4 regions of the Yersinia entomophaga genome follow, and region 2 is predicted to be linked to each of the others. Evidence: predicted binding sites of a transcription regulator. Region 2 holds the regulator's gene; each other region holds the start of a gene.

Region 1 (3,201 bases), 2.0 Mb from region 2:
TCGACTCATCACATCTTCTTCTTAGTCGTTTTTCAGCGTTTATTATCCTGTTAATTTGCCCGGTTTTCAAAGTAATCAGCCCTTTTCCCTTGGCTGCACGCTCATTTCTCTCGCCCTAATCCTTAGCGTTACTAACACGCTGATTCCCTTTTCTAAAACGGCTCCTATCTGCGTCAGAAGCGCCCTAAGGCTTTCTTAATATAGAATTATTACAGTGGGACTATTATGAATATCCTGCTGGATTAACCGTGAAGAACAGTGAAAACACTCCATCATCATTAAATCAAGGCTCAACGGGAGTGATAATTAGGACAAACCCCCTTTACTCATTGCCGTTATCCTTTTACCTTTGGCAGGTTTTTGGGTTAACAATCAGCGGATTGGTGTTTCTGTGGTTATCTCGTAATGAACAACTCGACTTGCTGATAAGTGGCTATTGGTTTGATCCAAAAACCCAGAGTTTCCCTTGGGAACATAACTACTGGTTAGATTTGTTCAATCACCGGCTGTTAAAAATCACGATTATCAGCGCGGCCGTCTGCTCGCTATTTTGGGGAGTCTATCGCCGAAATTTTCGACTGGTGGTGACCACGATGCTGATCGGCGTTGGCCCTTTGGTTATTGGGATATTGAAATCTACCAGCGCTCATTCCTGTCCTTGGGATCTGGTGGAATACGGTGGAAAAGCCGCCAGCTACATATTAATGGATACAGCTCCGGCTGGCGCAGGCCCCGGTCACTGTTTCCCCGGAGGACATGCCTCCAGCGGTTTTGCGCTGATGGCCGTATTCTTCCTGTTTTATCCTGAACGCCCTCGCCTTGCTACGCTTTGCTGGATAGTCGGCGTATGTTTGGGAATGATAATGGGATTCGGTCAGGTCATGCGCGGGGCACATTTTCTGACTCATAACCTGTGGGCTGGGTGGTGGGTCTGGCTTAGCCAATTGGCTCTTTTTTGGTTGATTAGTGGTTATGACCACCGTCATTAAGGTACTGAGTAATGGAACAATTAAATCATTTTTTGTTTTCTCTGATTAACGCCACGCCCAATTCACCCGAGTGGTTGGTGAAGTTCGCCATTTTTATTGCCAGAGATCTGATCAGCATCATTCCATTACTGATGATCGGCCTATGGCTGTGGGGCCCGCGAGAACAAATGTCGCTACAGCGTCAGACCATCAGTAAAACCGCCATTGCGCTGATTTTTGCAATGCTTTCATCGGTCTGTATCGGTATGTTATTCCCGCATAATCGCCCCTTTGTCGATGGTTTCGGCTATAACTTTTTACCCCACGCACCGGACAGCTCCTTCCCCAGCGACCATGGCACCGCCATCTTTACCTTTGCGCTGGCCTTTTTATGCTGGCATCGGATTTGGTCCGGCATTGCCTTGCTGATCGTCGGGTTGGCCATAGCCTGGTCGCGGATCTACCTTGGTGTACACTGGCCGTTAGATATGGTCGGTGGCTTCTTGGTGGCAATCGTCGGCTGCTTATTTTCACAGTTACTGTGGAATCTGTTTGGCGATAACATCGCGAAAGGATTGGCGAATCTTTATCAACGCTGCTTCTCTTTTCCTATCAGTAAAGGTTGGGTAAAAGATTAATTTCTGCCAACTGTTCGCATTTTACCGGCAGAACCTCTGCCGGTTTGCTCGCAAGAATCTCTGTCTCTCAAGATAACTCATCATAAATCAGCCGGTTATATCTCCTATCTCTTTCATAGCAAGAACTAACACCATCACTAAATGTTATTTAAATAACAAAATATGGCTTTTACATGTGATATTAACAACATAAAGGTTGTCATTTGCGTTAAATGTTACTATTATCACAACAAATGATATTACCTACACAAACCAAGGACATTTTTTATGACTATCAACTATGCTAATTATATCGATCACACCCTATTAGCCATGGACGCCACCGAAGCGCAGATCGTCAAACTGTGTGAAGAAGCCAAACAACACCATTTCTACGCCGTTTGCGTAAACTCCGGCTATGTTCCTGTGGCAGCCAGCCAGCTTGCGGGCAGCGATGTGAAAGTTTGCTCGGTGATTGGCTTCCCTCTGGGCGCAGGTCTGACTTCCAGCAAAGTATTTGAAGCCAAGGCGGCTATCGAAGCAGGCGCACAAGAAATTGATATGGTGATTAATGTAGGTTGGTTAAAAAGCGGTAAAGTCGCTGAAGTTAAAGCAGATATTAAAGCCGTACGCGATATTTGCGCCGCTATTCCGTTGAAGGTAATATTGGAAACCTGCCTGCTCAGCAATGAGCAAATCGTTGAAGTTTGCGAAATGTGCCGTGAACTTGACGTTGCTTTTGTGAAAACATCTACAGGTTTCAGCACCGGCGGCGCCCGTGAAGAACATGTGAAATTGATGCGTGCTGCGGTAGGCTCGGATATGGGTGTTAAAGCTTCAGGTGCCGTGCGTGACCGCGCAACTGCCGAGAAAATGATTCTGGCCGGCGCAACGCGAATTGGTACAAGTTCAGGTGTAGCCATCGTATCTGGCCAGCAAGCGGCTGCGTCCAGCTACTAATTATCTTTAACCCGGCTTAGGCCGGGTTTACTTTGTTGGGAAGCGTTAATGGAAACTCGCCGTGCCGAACGTATTAATAAACTGACTCACGCTTTAAAACGTTCCGACAAAATTCATTTGAAAGACGCGGCCAGTTTGCTCCGAGTTTCAGAAATGACAATCCGTCGGGATCTTAGTGCGGAACCTTCTGCCGTGATTCTACTGGGCGGTTATGTGGTGATGGATCCCAAGTCGAACAGCGCTAACAACTATTTTGTTTCCGATCAGCAGGCAAAACAGGTAGAGGAAAAGCGCAAAATTGGGCAACTGGCCGCGCAGCTCATTGAAGAAAACGACACAATTTTCTTTGATTGCGGCACCACTATCCCACTAATTATCGACGAAATTCCCGAAGAGTTGACCTTCACTGCCCTCTGTTATTCGCTGAATACCTTTCTTTCGCTTCAAGATAAACCGAACTGCAAAGTGATCTTGTGCGGCGGCGAATTCAAGCCAAACAACTATATTTTCTCACCCATCGGCCAGCATAACGAGCTGGATAACGTTTGCCCGAACAAAGCCTTTATCTCTGCCGCCGGAGTGAGCATTGAATTCGGCGCAACCTGTTTTAACTTCGACGAAATTCCGTGGAAACAGCGCGCACTGAACAAATCTCA
Region 2 (3,201 bases):
CGGACGGAATTCTGCGTCCTACCATATCGGCGCGTACCACCGGATTGGGGCAAATTTGTGCCACGGTTATGGCAATCACCGCACCGACGCAGTTTCTGTCATTTACCGAATGCCATCCGTCATACCAGCTACAAAATTACTCTTACAATATCGGCCTGATTAATAGACATAAAGGTATCTTCCATCAGCAGGATTTTTTATCCGAACTTCTTACTTTACCGTCTTTTTCACTGGCTGATTTTTATGTAGAAGAAGGTGATGCTATTGGGGTCACTCAGGATGTTTTCAGCCAGCCAGGTGCTATTTATCTGGTTCATTCTGACGCAGAAACCATTCGCAATGACTATCTAACGATCAGGCGCCTGGAAAACGACGGCGTTTATCTTAAAAATGTATAGGAATAAATACGATAACAGCCTGATAGAAAATCAAAAAATTGAACCGCGGCGATTGACTGCGAAATATGAATCGCGGTGAGTAAGGGAACAGCGGGGGATTTAACGATTTAAGATGTTTGAGTCTTTGAGTCTTTGAGTCTTTGAGTCTTTGAGTCTTTGAGTCTTTGAGTCTTTGAGTCTTTGAGTCTTTGAGTCTTTGAGTCTTTGAGTCTTTGAGTCTTTGAGTCTTTGAGTCTTTGAGTCTTTGAGTCTTTGAGTCTTTGAGTCTTTGAGTCTTTGAGTCTTTGAGTAGCAGTTTCCGGATAAACAGGCAGTGATACAAGCAATTCTGTACGTATATGAATCCTATAAATACAACGCCCGGAGCGAATAAACCGGGCGTTGATAAATATGGTCAGGTTAGAGAGCGAATTTCAAAACTGTGGGTGATTTTGGCAGCCTTACCCAACATCAGGGCTACCGAGCAGTATTTCTCCGCGGAAAGCTCAACGGCTCGCTCGACGGCTTTTTCGGTCAAATCTTTACCACTGACGACAAAATGCAGGTTAATCAAGGTAAACAGGCGAGGGGCTTCCTCCCGACGCTCGGAGGTCAATTTTACTTCGCAGTCGTGCACATCGTTGCGCCCTTTTTGCAAAATGGACACCACATCGATAGCGCTACAGCCACCGGCCGCCATCAGCAACATTTCCATCGGGCTTGGGGCTTTATCTCCGGCGTTACCATCCATTAAAACCTGATGACCAGAGGCGGATTCACCCAAAAAAGTCAGACCTTCAACCCATTTTACTCGTGCCTGCATACCCGTCACTCCCTATTAGCTTTTCCGAATCAGACTACTCTTTCATTCATAAAGTGGCAATGTAACCAGACCCTCATCATGCTGAAGCGATACAACACAAGACACTGGCCTCATCCTGTGCTACAAACAGAGCCGAAGAGATGTTTCTTAGAATAAAAAGGGTAGAGATCAAGACTCAGTGAAGGGTCTCTATCTGAGATGTATATTGGCTATACCTTTCGGTAGTTGAGCAAATTAATATGCTAATAGAAAGTGTATTTTATAAACACGCCGTACAGGGAACTCTGAGCCCTGTTAAGTTAGGCAGCGATAACAACAGAGGATAACAGCGAATGGTTCTCGGCAAGCCACAAACAGACCCAACTCTCGAATGGTTCCTGTCTCATTGCCATATTCACAAGTATCCATCGAAGAGTACGCTGATTCACCAGGGTGAAAAAGCCGAAACGCTTTACTACATCGTGAAAGGTTCCGTTGCGGTTCTGATCAAAGATGAAGAAGGTAAAGAAATGATTCTCTCCTATTTAAACCAGGGGGATTTCATCGGTGAGCTTGGATTATTTGAAGAAGGCCAAGAACGTAGTGCTTGGGTTCGTGCAAAAACCGCCTGTGAAGTGGCTGAAATTTCTTACAAAAAATTCCGTCAGCTGATTCAGGTTAATCCAGATATCTTGATGCGTCTGTCTTCGCAGATGGCGAATCGCCTGCAAATTACATCCGAGAAAGTGGGCAACCTTGCTTTCCTTGATGTGACCGGGCGTATCGCGCAAACGCTGCTTAATCTGGCAAAACAGCCTGATGCAATGACACACCCAGATGGGATGCAGATTAAGATTACTCGCCAGGAAATTGGCCAGATTGTTGGCTGCTCCCGCGAAACCGTCGGTCGAATCCTGAAAATGCTCGAAGATCAAAACCTGATCTCTGCGCATGGTAAAACGATTGTCGTTTACGGCACCCGTTAATTACCTAAAAAAACCGGTTCCCTGTGCTTAACATGGCACCGGTTTTTTCTTTGTCTGCATATGGACGACGGATATTGACCTGATGTGGCGTCGGCTGATTTACCACCCTGAAGTAAACTATGCATTACGGCAAACGCTGGTGCTGTGTTTGCCTGTGGCTATCGGTTTGTTGCTCGGTAATTTGCAGCTTGGCCTGTTATTTTCCTTAGTCCCTGCCTGCTGCAATATCGCTGGCCTAGATACCCCCCATAAGCACTTCACCAAACGCTTAGTCGTTGGCGGAACTTTATTCGCCCTCAGCAGTTTTCTGATTCAACAATTCCTGCTGTGGCATATTCCCCTCCCCCTGATTATGTTTGGCCTGACTCTCATTTTAGGCGTTAACGGAGCCATCAGCCCCCTGCACGCCCGTTTATTGCCCGCTGCGCTAGTCGCTGCGATATTCACACTAAGCATGATTGGCCGCTTCCCAATTTGGCACACTCCGCTACTTTTCATCGTTGGCACCGCCTGGTACGGGCTATTTACCGGCCTGTGGTTCCGCCTGTGGAAAGAACAGCCGATGCGAGAAACCCTGAGCCAGCTATATCGCCAGTTAGCCGATTATTTAGAAGCCAAATACAGTTTGCTGACTCAACATATCGATCCGGAAACCGCATTGCCGCCGTTGCTACAACGCCAGCAGGGCGTAATGGATTTAATAACCCAGCTTTATCAGCAACTTAATATGCTTCCTCATACTCATAAAAGGGAGCAAAAGCGGCTACGATTAATGTTTCAGGTGGCGCTGGATTTGCAGGAGCACATTACTGTCAGTCTGCACCAACCGGAAGAAGTGCAAAAACTGGTGGAACAAAGCCATGCAGAAGCGGTCATCCGGCGGAATGCGCAGGTCATTGCTCATCGTTTGCGGGTCGTCGCTGATAATCTTCTGTATCACCGCCATGAATTACAGCGTTTTACCATGACCAACGAGCTGGCAGCGCTGGAAAAAATCGCCGGACAGCACCCGGATAATCCGGTTGGCCAGTTTTGT
Region 3 (3,201 bases), 200 kb from region 2:
CCATACCGGCGTCACAAGCCACAATAATTTTACGCACGGTAGTCAGATCGCCCGCGGCGGCAGCAGCGTTAGCCGCCTGAACGCCTTTGGACTGTTGCTTCATGTCCTGCATGCGGCGAGTCGCTTCTTCCAAATTGTCTTCATCATCTTTAACTTTGGTGTTTTTCAGCAAGATGGCTGAGACCACGAAAGAGACAGCGAAAGCAGCGGCAACCGCAGCAATGTTAGCGAAGTAAGCTCCTTTAGGCGTCATCGCCAATACGGCCAGAATAGAGCCTGGAGAAGCAGGAGAAACCAGACCGCCGTTCAGCAAAGTCAAAGTGAACACGCCGGTCATACCGCCCAAAATCACCGCCAACAACAGGCGCGGATTCATCAGTACATACGGGAAATAAATTTCGTGAATACCGCCGAAGAAATGGATGATGGCTGCGCCGCCAGCAGATTGCTTGGCATTGCCTTTACCAAAGAACATATAGGCCATCAGCACACCCAAACCTGGGCCTGGGTTGGCTTCAATCAGGAAGAAGATTGATTTGCCGGTTTCCGTCGCCTGCTGGATACCCAGCGGAGAGAAGATACCGTGGTTGATAGCGTTGTTTAGGAACAGGATTTTCGCCGGTTCGACGAAGATAGAAGCCAACGGCAGCAGGTTATTTTTAACCATAACATGCACGCCAGCAGCCAACATTTTGGACAGGATTTCGACCAGTGGGCCGATCGCCATAAAGGCCAGAATAGCCAGTAGCATCCCGATAATACCGGCAGAGAAGTTGTTAACCAACATCTCAAAGCCGCTTTTGATTTTACCGTCAACCCAACGGTCAAAGCGCTTAATAGCCCAACCGCCCAACGGACCCACGATCATCGAGCCGAGGAACATCGGCATATCCGCACCGACGATGACGCCCATGGTGGTTATAGCACCGACGACGCCACCGCGTTCGCCACCAACTAAGCGACCACCGGTATAACCGATTAATAACGGCAATAAATAGGTAATCATTGGGCCAACAAGCTTGGCTAAAGTTTCATTTGGCAGCCAGCCAGTCGGAATAAATAAAGCGGTAATAATACCCCAAGCGATAAATGCGCCAATATTTGGCATGACCATATTACTTAGGAATCGGCCAAAGTTTTGCACTTTAACCTTAATGTCTGGTGAAAGCATAAAAACACCCCTATTGGTACGCGCTAACAATAAGAGCGCGAGATAATTATTAAGGCGGCACTGCGAAATCCGCCGAATTGCTGTATGCAATTTAAACTCTAGCATGGGCTGTAATGAGGGCGTAATCCGCAAAATATTTGTGATGCAGATCACCACAAACACCCCAAAATAGCGTGCTAATTAGTGATATCAGTCACATTTATGCCAATCAATTAAGTGAAATTAGTGCAACAATTAATCACCACATGGAATAAATGTGATTAAGATCACCCTTAGTCCCGTCTATTTTGTTTTGGAAATGTGATGTTTATCACAATAAATTTTTCATCAAAAAAGGAATTAGAGGCGATGTTCGAGGGGAGCCAGACTTATTAAGCCGCTTTACCAGGGAGGAAGTATTTAAACGTGAATTAGTCAAATAGCCAGTTGAGTTAAATAATATTAATTAATCAATTGAAATTTATAAATAAAAATATAATTAAAGAATTTCTTAATTCAGCAATCTCGAGCCAACGGATCTAAAATTGATAATTAATGAGTAAGGCTGTCACTTTTACATTTGGTGAGCTTGAAATTTACCCAAGGCTAACCTAGGGTTTAATCATAAAGAACAACCGATTAAGCAGTAAGATTTCATTTTTATAAAAATAGATCTGGCCAGCTAATTTAAGGGTAAATGATGAAAAAATATTATCTTATCTGTGGCATCGGTATACCTATGATTCTTCTCAATTCTGCTCTGGCGGCGACCACAACGGGCAGCATTAATGCCACATTAACGTTGACTAACGGCTGTTTGGTTAACAACAGTGCAGCAACCAGCGGCCTGACATTAGGTGTCTTAAGCTTTGGTTCATTCACCACCACCGGATTTACCGGTGGCTCGGCAACTCTTTCGGGAGCTTCAGGTACGGGAAGCAGCGCCATCAGCGTGAAATGTTCCCCTGGTATCACCCCTGTGCTAACCATTACCGGCAGTAATGCAGCTCCGGCCAACATACACGGCACTGTGCCGTCTACCGGCCCGCGCTATCTGGTCGGTACAACCAACACGACTCAGGCGATTGCCTATGGTCTTTATACTTCGAATTCTTTTACCACACCGATTGTCAACGCCACTACAGTGACGCCAACCACCACCGGCGATGCCACCTACGGCAACCTGTATACCTTCTTCGGTAACATAACCGGCGTAACCGGCGGCACTGACATTTACCCGGATATTTACACCGATACTATCGGCGTACAGGTAACTTATTAACGTCTGGGAGAATGGAGAGGCTATGTGCCATAGAAAATGGGGTTTTGCATTTTTTATCTATCATAGCCCAGCAATATTAGTATTTTTGGTCTTTCCGGTATTGGCATTGCCGACACAATCTTTTCAGGTCGGGGCAATTATTTCCAATGGCTGCCTGATCAGCGGCACTAATACCGGCGTATTTGGGCAGATTAATTTCGGAACTTACCCCGGCACGTCCACCGCTCAGGTCAACGGTACTTATACGCAAAGCTCGACTATTACTCTCGCCTGCACGCCTGGTACCCTTCTCAATATGAGTATTAACGGTGGAGCTAATTACACTTCGACCCGTAATCTTAAAATCAGCGGACAATCCTATTTAGTGCCCTATTCACTTTATAACAGTACAACCAATGCGGCTATTCCGGTCAATAGCAACGTCGCCGTCACCTTTAGCAATGCGAATAATATTACTTTGCCAATTTATGGGCTGTTAACTCTGAATGGAAATAACTATTCAGGGCTTTATACGGACACCTTAACAGTGACTTTAACCTGGTAATAAATACAATGAAAAAAATAAACACTCTCGCTAAAAAATGTTATAAGCCATTTATTTTATTAATTTTAACCGGGTTTTCCTTCAATATTTTCGCAACCAATAATGTGTTGATTTGGCCTATTGACCCGGTCATTCCCGCCGATCAAAAGTCCTCTAGCCTATGGGTTGAAAATAAAGGCGATCAGGCCACTATGATGCAGGTTCGTATTCTGGGCTGGCAGCAAA
Region 4 (3,201 bases), 1.4 Mb from region 2:
GAGTGAGTAATCTTTCATAGTATTAACTCCACCCAACAAGTTACACAACAATCTGATTTAACTGTATTAATTCAGAGGGAAGGAAAAAATTGAACTAATGAAATTTCGCACAACCCGCAGAAAGAAACATAAAATTAACATTTATACCATTCCCAGAATAAACATCTGGATATGTTGTCTTAATCACTAATAACATCTAGATAAATTCCACACAAGCATTACAGAATCATGTGAGCAAATTAACAACAAATGACGGATTTATTTTAATCAAACGGCGCTGATGCCAGTGCGTAAACACAGATAAATAGGCTTTAAGTCAGTTTAAAGGCAGGAGAGCTTTATTTACGCCACATTAAAGTGCATCTGGTTAAAATTAATGCACTGTTCGCACCAAATTAATGCAGCGGGATGGGGTTTAGGAAAATACAGGGATATTGAAGAACCGGATAAGTGGGAAATAAAACAAAAAATGAAAGCGAGAGGAAGGAAACCGGCCAGCCGAGGATATAGGTCGGCCAGCCGGTATCATCGCGAGATTAAATTAATTAAATTAAAGTAAGCCGGGGAAGCTGGCCTTTAAACCGGTAACAATAAACTCGATACCTAATGCCATCAGCAGCAAACCCATGATTCGGGTGATAACGTTAATACCGGTCTGCCCTAGCAAGCGTACCAATAGCGGCGCCGCGCGAAATAGCAGCCAGCAACAGAAGGCAAATAAGGCGATAGCAAGAGTTAAACCGAGCAAATTTAGCCAACTGTGATAGCGGGAGCTCCAGACAATAGTCGAACTGATCGCCCCTGGGCCTGCCATTAATGGTAAAGCCAAGGGTACTACGCCAATACTATCCCGCACTGCCGTTTCGGTTTTTTCCTGCTTGTTTTGCTTATCCTCGCCCAGCTTGCCGCTAATCATCGACATTGCAATGCTAACTACCAGAATACCGCCGGCGATGCGGAAAGAATCGATAGAAATACCAAATACTTTCAGGATGGCATCCCCAAGGAATAGCGCTATCCATAAAATGATGGCGACGGAAAGATTCGCCGTCAGGTTTGTCTTATTGCGCCCCGCTTCTGCCTGGTAACTCGTCATACTAATAAATACCGGCAATATTCCTACCGGGTTAACCAGCGCAAACAAGCCAACAAAAAACTTGATGTAGCCTGACAGGTCCAACAGTGATTGACTCACACCCACTCCGCACTATCGCTAATATAAAGTACCTCGGCGCAATAACCACCATTAGCGGTTAATGTCCGTCGATTAGCGCCTCCCTGACCAGTTTTTGCTCAGGTGACGGCGCGACTACAAGCTACTACAGAAGAAACCCGCCGCTTGGAGCCATTCAGGCAGTTATTTTGGCTGCCGGACTGGCATAACGCACAGCCTTCATCTATATGCGCGCTAATGTAATGGAATTACATTGGGGAATCTATGGATTAGATCAGCATTTTAATACGCAATAAGTTTACTCAAAAAATAGGCGAGCAACTGTTAACAAAGTGTGTCTTTTCTGCTGTTTTAACGTCATAAAATATCGCCTTTATGGTTTTAATGCTTTTAATTCTCAATTCAACGCTGCTGAAAGGTGTCAGCTTGACGTTTTTGTGATTTAAATCACGAAATCCATACCTAAGAATAGTTAAGCTCTGTCATAGGAAAAGAGGTAGAGAGCTTGGAAAGGTCAGTTGTGGTTAGCTTCAAATCCGCACCCCGACAAAAATAAAGAAAGCTCTTTCAGTAAATCAGCGGTAGTAATGGTTGAGTAGAATGCGAAAAGTCTTCCTATTCGACAATGCAGCACGAGATAGCCTGACTATACTAGTTGCTTCAACTGCTTATTTACTAAAAGAGTTTAACATTATCAGGAGAGCATTATGGCTGTAACGAATGTCGCTGAACTTAACGAGCTAGTAGCACGCGTCAAGAAAGCCCAGCGCGAGTATGCCAACTTTACTCAAGAGCAAGTTGATAAAATCTTCCGCGCTGCCGCCCTAGCCGCTGCTGATGCCCGTATCCCTTTGGCTAAATTGGCCGTAGCGGAATCTGGCATGGGTATTGTCGAAGATAAGGTTATTAAAAACCACTTCGCATCTGAGTATATCTATAACGCTTACAAAGATGAAAAAACCTGCGGCATCTTGGGTGAGGACAAAACTTTCGGCACCATCACTATTGCGGAACCTATCGGTTTAATCTGCGGTATCGTGCCGACAACCAACCCAACTTCAACGGCTATTTTCAAGGCATTAATCAGCCTGAAAACCCGTAACGGTATCATTTTCTCTCCGCATCCTCGTGCTAAAGACGCAACCAATAAAGCTGCTGATATCGTGCTGCAAGCCGCTATCGCTGCAGGTGCGCCAGCCGACATTATTGGTTGGATTGATGCCCCTACCGTTGAATTATCTAACCAACTAATGCACCACCCAGATATCAACCTGATTCTGGCAACCGGTGGCCCAGGCATGGTTAAAGCGGCTTACAGCTCTGGTAAACCTGCTATCGGCGTAGGCGCAGGTAACACGCCTGTTGTGGTTGATGAAACCGCAGATATCAAACGCGTTGTAGCCTCTATTCTGATGTCTAAAACCTTTGATAACGGCGTCATTTGCGCATCTGAACAATCTATTATCGTCGTTGATTCCGTATACGACGCGGTACGTGAACGTTTCGCCTCCCACGGCGGCTACCTGCTGCAAGGTAAAGAACTGAAAGCCGTTCAGGACATCATCCTGAAAAACGGTGGCCTGAACGCGGCTATCGTAGGTCAGCCAGCAACTAAAATTGCTGAAATGGCCGGTATTAAGGTTCCGGGCAATACCAAGATTCTGATTGGTGAAGTGAAAGTTGTGGACGAATCCGAGCCGTTTGCTCATGAAAAACTGTCCCCGACTCTGGCGATGTATCGTGCGAAGAGCTTCGAAGACGCAGTCGATAAAGCGGAAAAACTGGTTGAAATGGGCGGGATTGGTCACACCTCTTGCCTGTACACCGACCAGGATAACCAGACTGCTCGCGTGAAATACTTCGGCGATAAAATGAAGACTGCCCGTATTCTAATTAACACCCCTGCCTCACAAGGTGGTATCGGTGACCTGTACAACTTCAAACTGGCACCGTCTCTGACGCTGGGTTGTGGTTCATGGGGTGGTAACTCCATCTCTGAAAACGTCGGTCCGAAACACTTGATCAAC

The links. The regulator CRP, encoded in region 2, controls carbon source genes, mostly activating them, when cyclic AMP is high. The targets are predictions, from matches to a motif close to ATGTGANNNNNNTCACAT.
Positions count from the first base shown of each region.
Region 1: the regulator CRP is predicted to act here: its motif matches at 1,780-1,797, upstream of deoC (deoxyribose-phosphate aldolase).
Region 3: the regulator CRP is predicted to act here: its motif matches at 1,426-1,443, upstream of PL78_RS12295 (PTS mannitol transporter subunit IICBA).
Region 4: the regulator CRP is predicted to act here: its motif matches at 1,693-1,710, upstream of adhE (bifunctional acetaldehyde-CoA/alcohol dehydrogenase).

Region 1 covers NZ_CP010029.1:493,827-497,027, reverse strand. Annotated here, with positions in the region: gene PL78_RS02390 (hypothetical protein) at 1-9, opposite strand, end outside; gene PL78_RS02385 (phosphatase PAP2 family protein) at 330-989, shown strand; gene ybjG (undecaprenyl-diphosphate phosphatase) at 1,001-1,606, shown strand; gene deoC (deoxyribose-phosphate aldolase) at 1,874-2,545, shown strand; gene deoR (DNA-binding transcriptional repressor DeoR) at 2,594-3,201, shown strand, end outside.
Region 2 covers NZ_CP010029.1:2,495,861-2,499,061, forward strand. Annotated here, with positions in the region: gene PL78_RS11500 (ATP-grasp domain-containing protein) at 1-398, shown strand, start outside; gene PL78_RS11505 (OsmC family protein) at 793-1,200, opposite strand; gene crp (cAMP-activated global transcriptional regulator CRP) at 1,533-2,165, shown strand; gene PL78_RS11515 (YccS/YhfK family putative transporter) at 2,248-3,201, shown strand, end outside.
Region 3 covers NZ_CP010029.1:2,698,071-2,701,271, forward strand. Annotated here, with positions in the region: gene PL78_RS12295 (PTS mannitol transporter subunit IICBA) at 1-1,171, opposite strand, end outside; gene PL78_RS12300 (spore coat protein U domain-containing protein) at 1,890-2,432, shown strand; gene PL78_RS12305 (Csu type fimbrial protein) at 2,455-2,976, shown strand; gene PL78_RS12310 (fimbrial biogenesis chaperone) at 2,985-3,201, shown strand, end outside.
Region 4 covers NZ_CP010029.1:1,073,743-1,076,943, reverse strand. Annotated here, with positions in the region: gene PL78_RS04840 (YchE family NAAT transporter) at 551-1,195, opposite strand; gene adhE (bifunctional acetaldehyde-CoA/alcohol dehydrogenase) at 1,882-3,201, shown strand, end outside.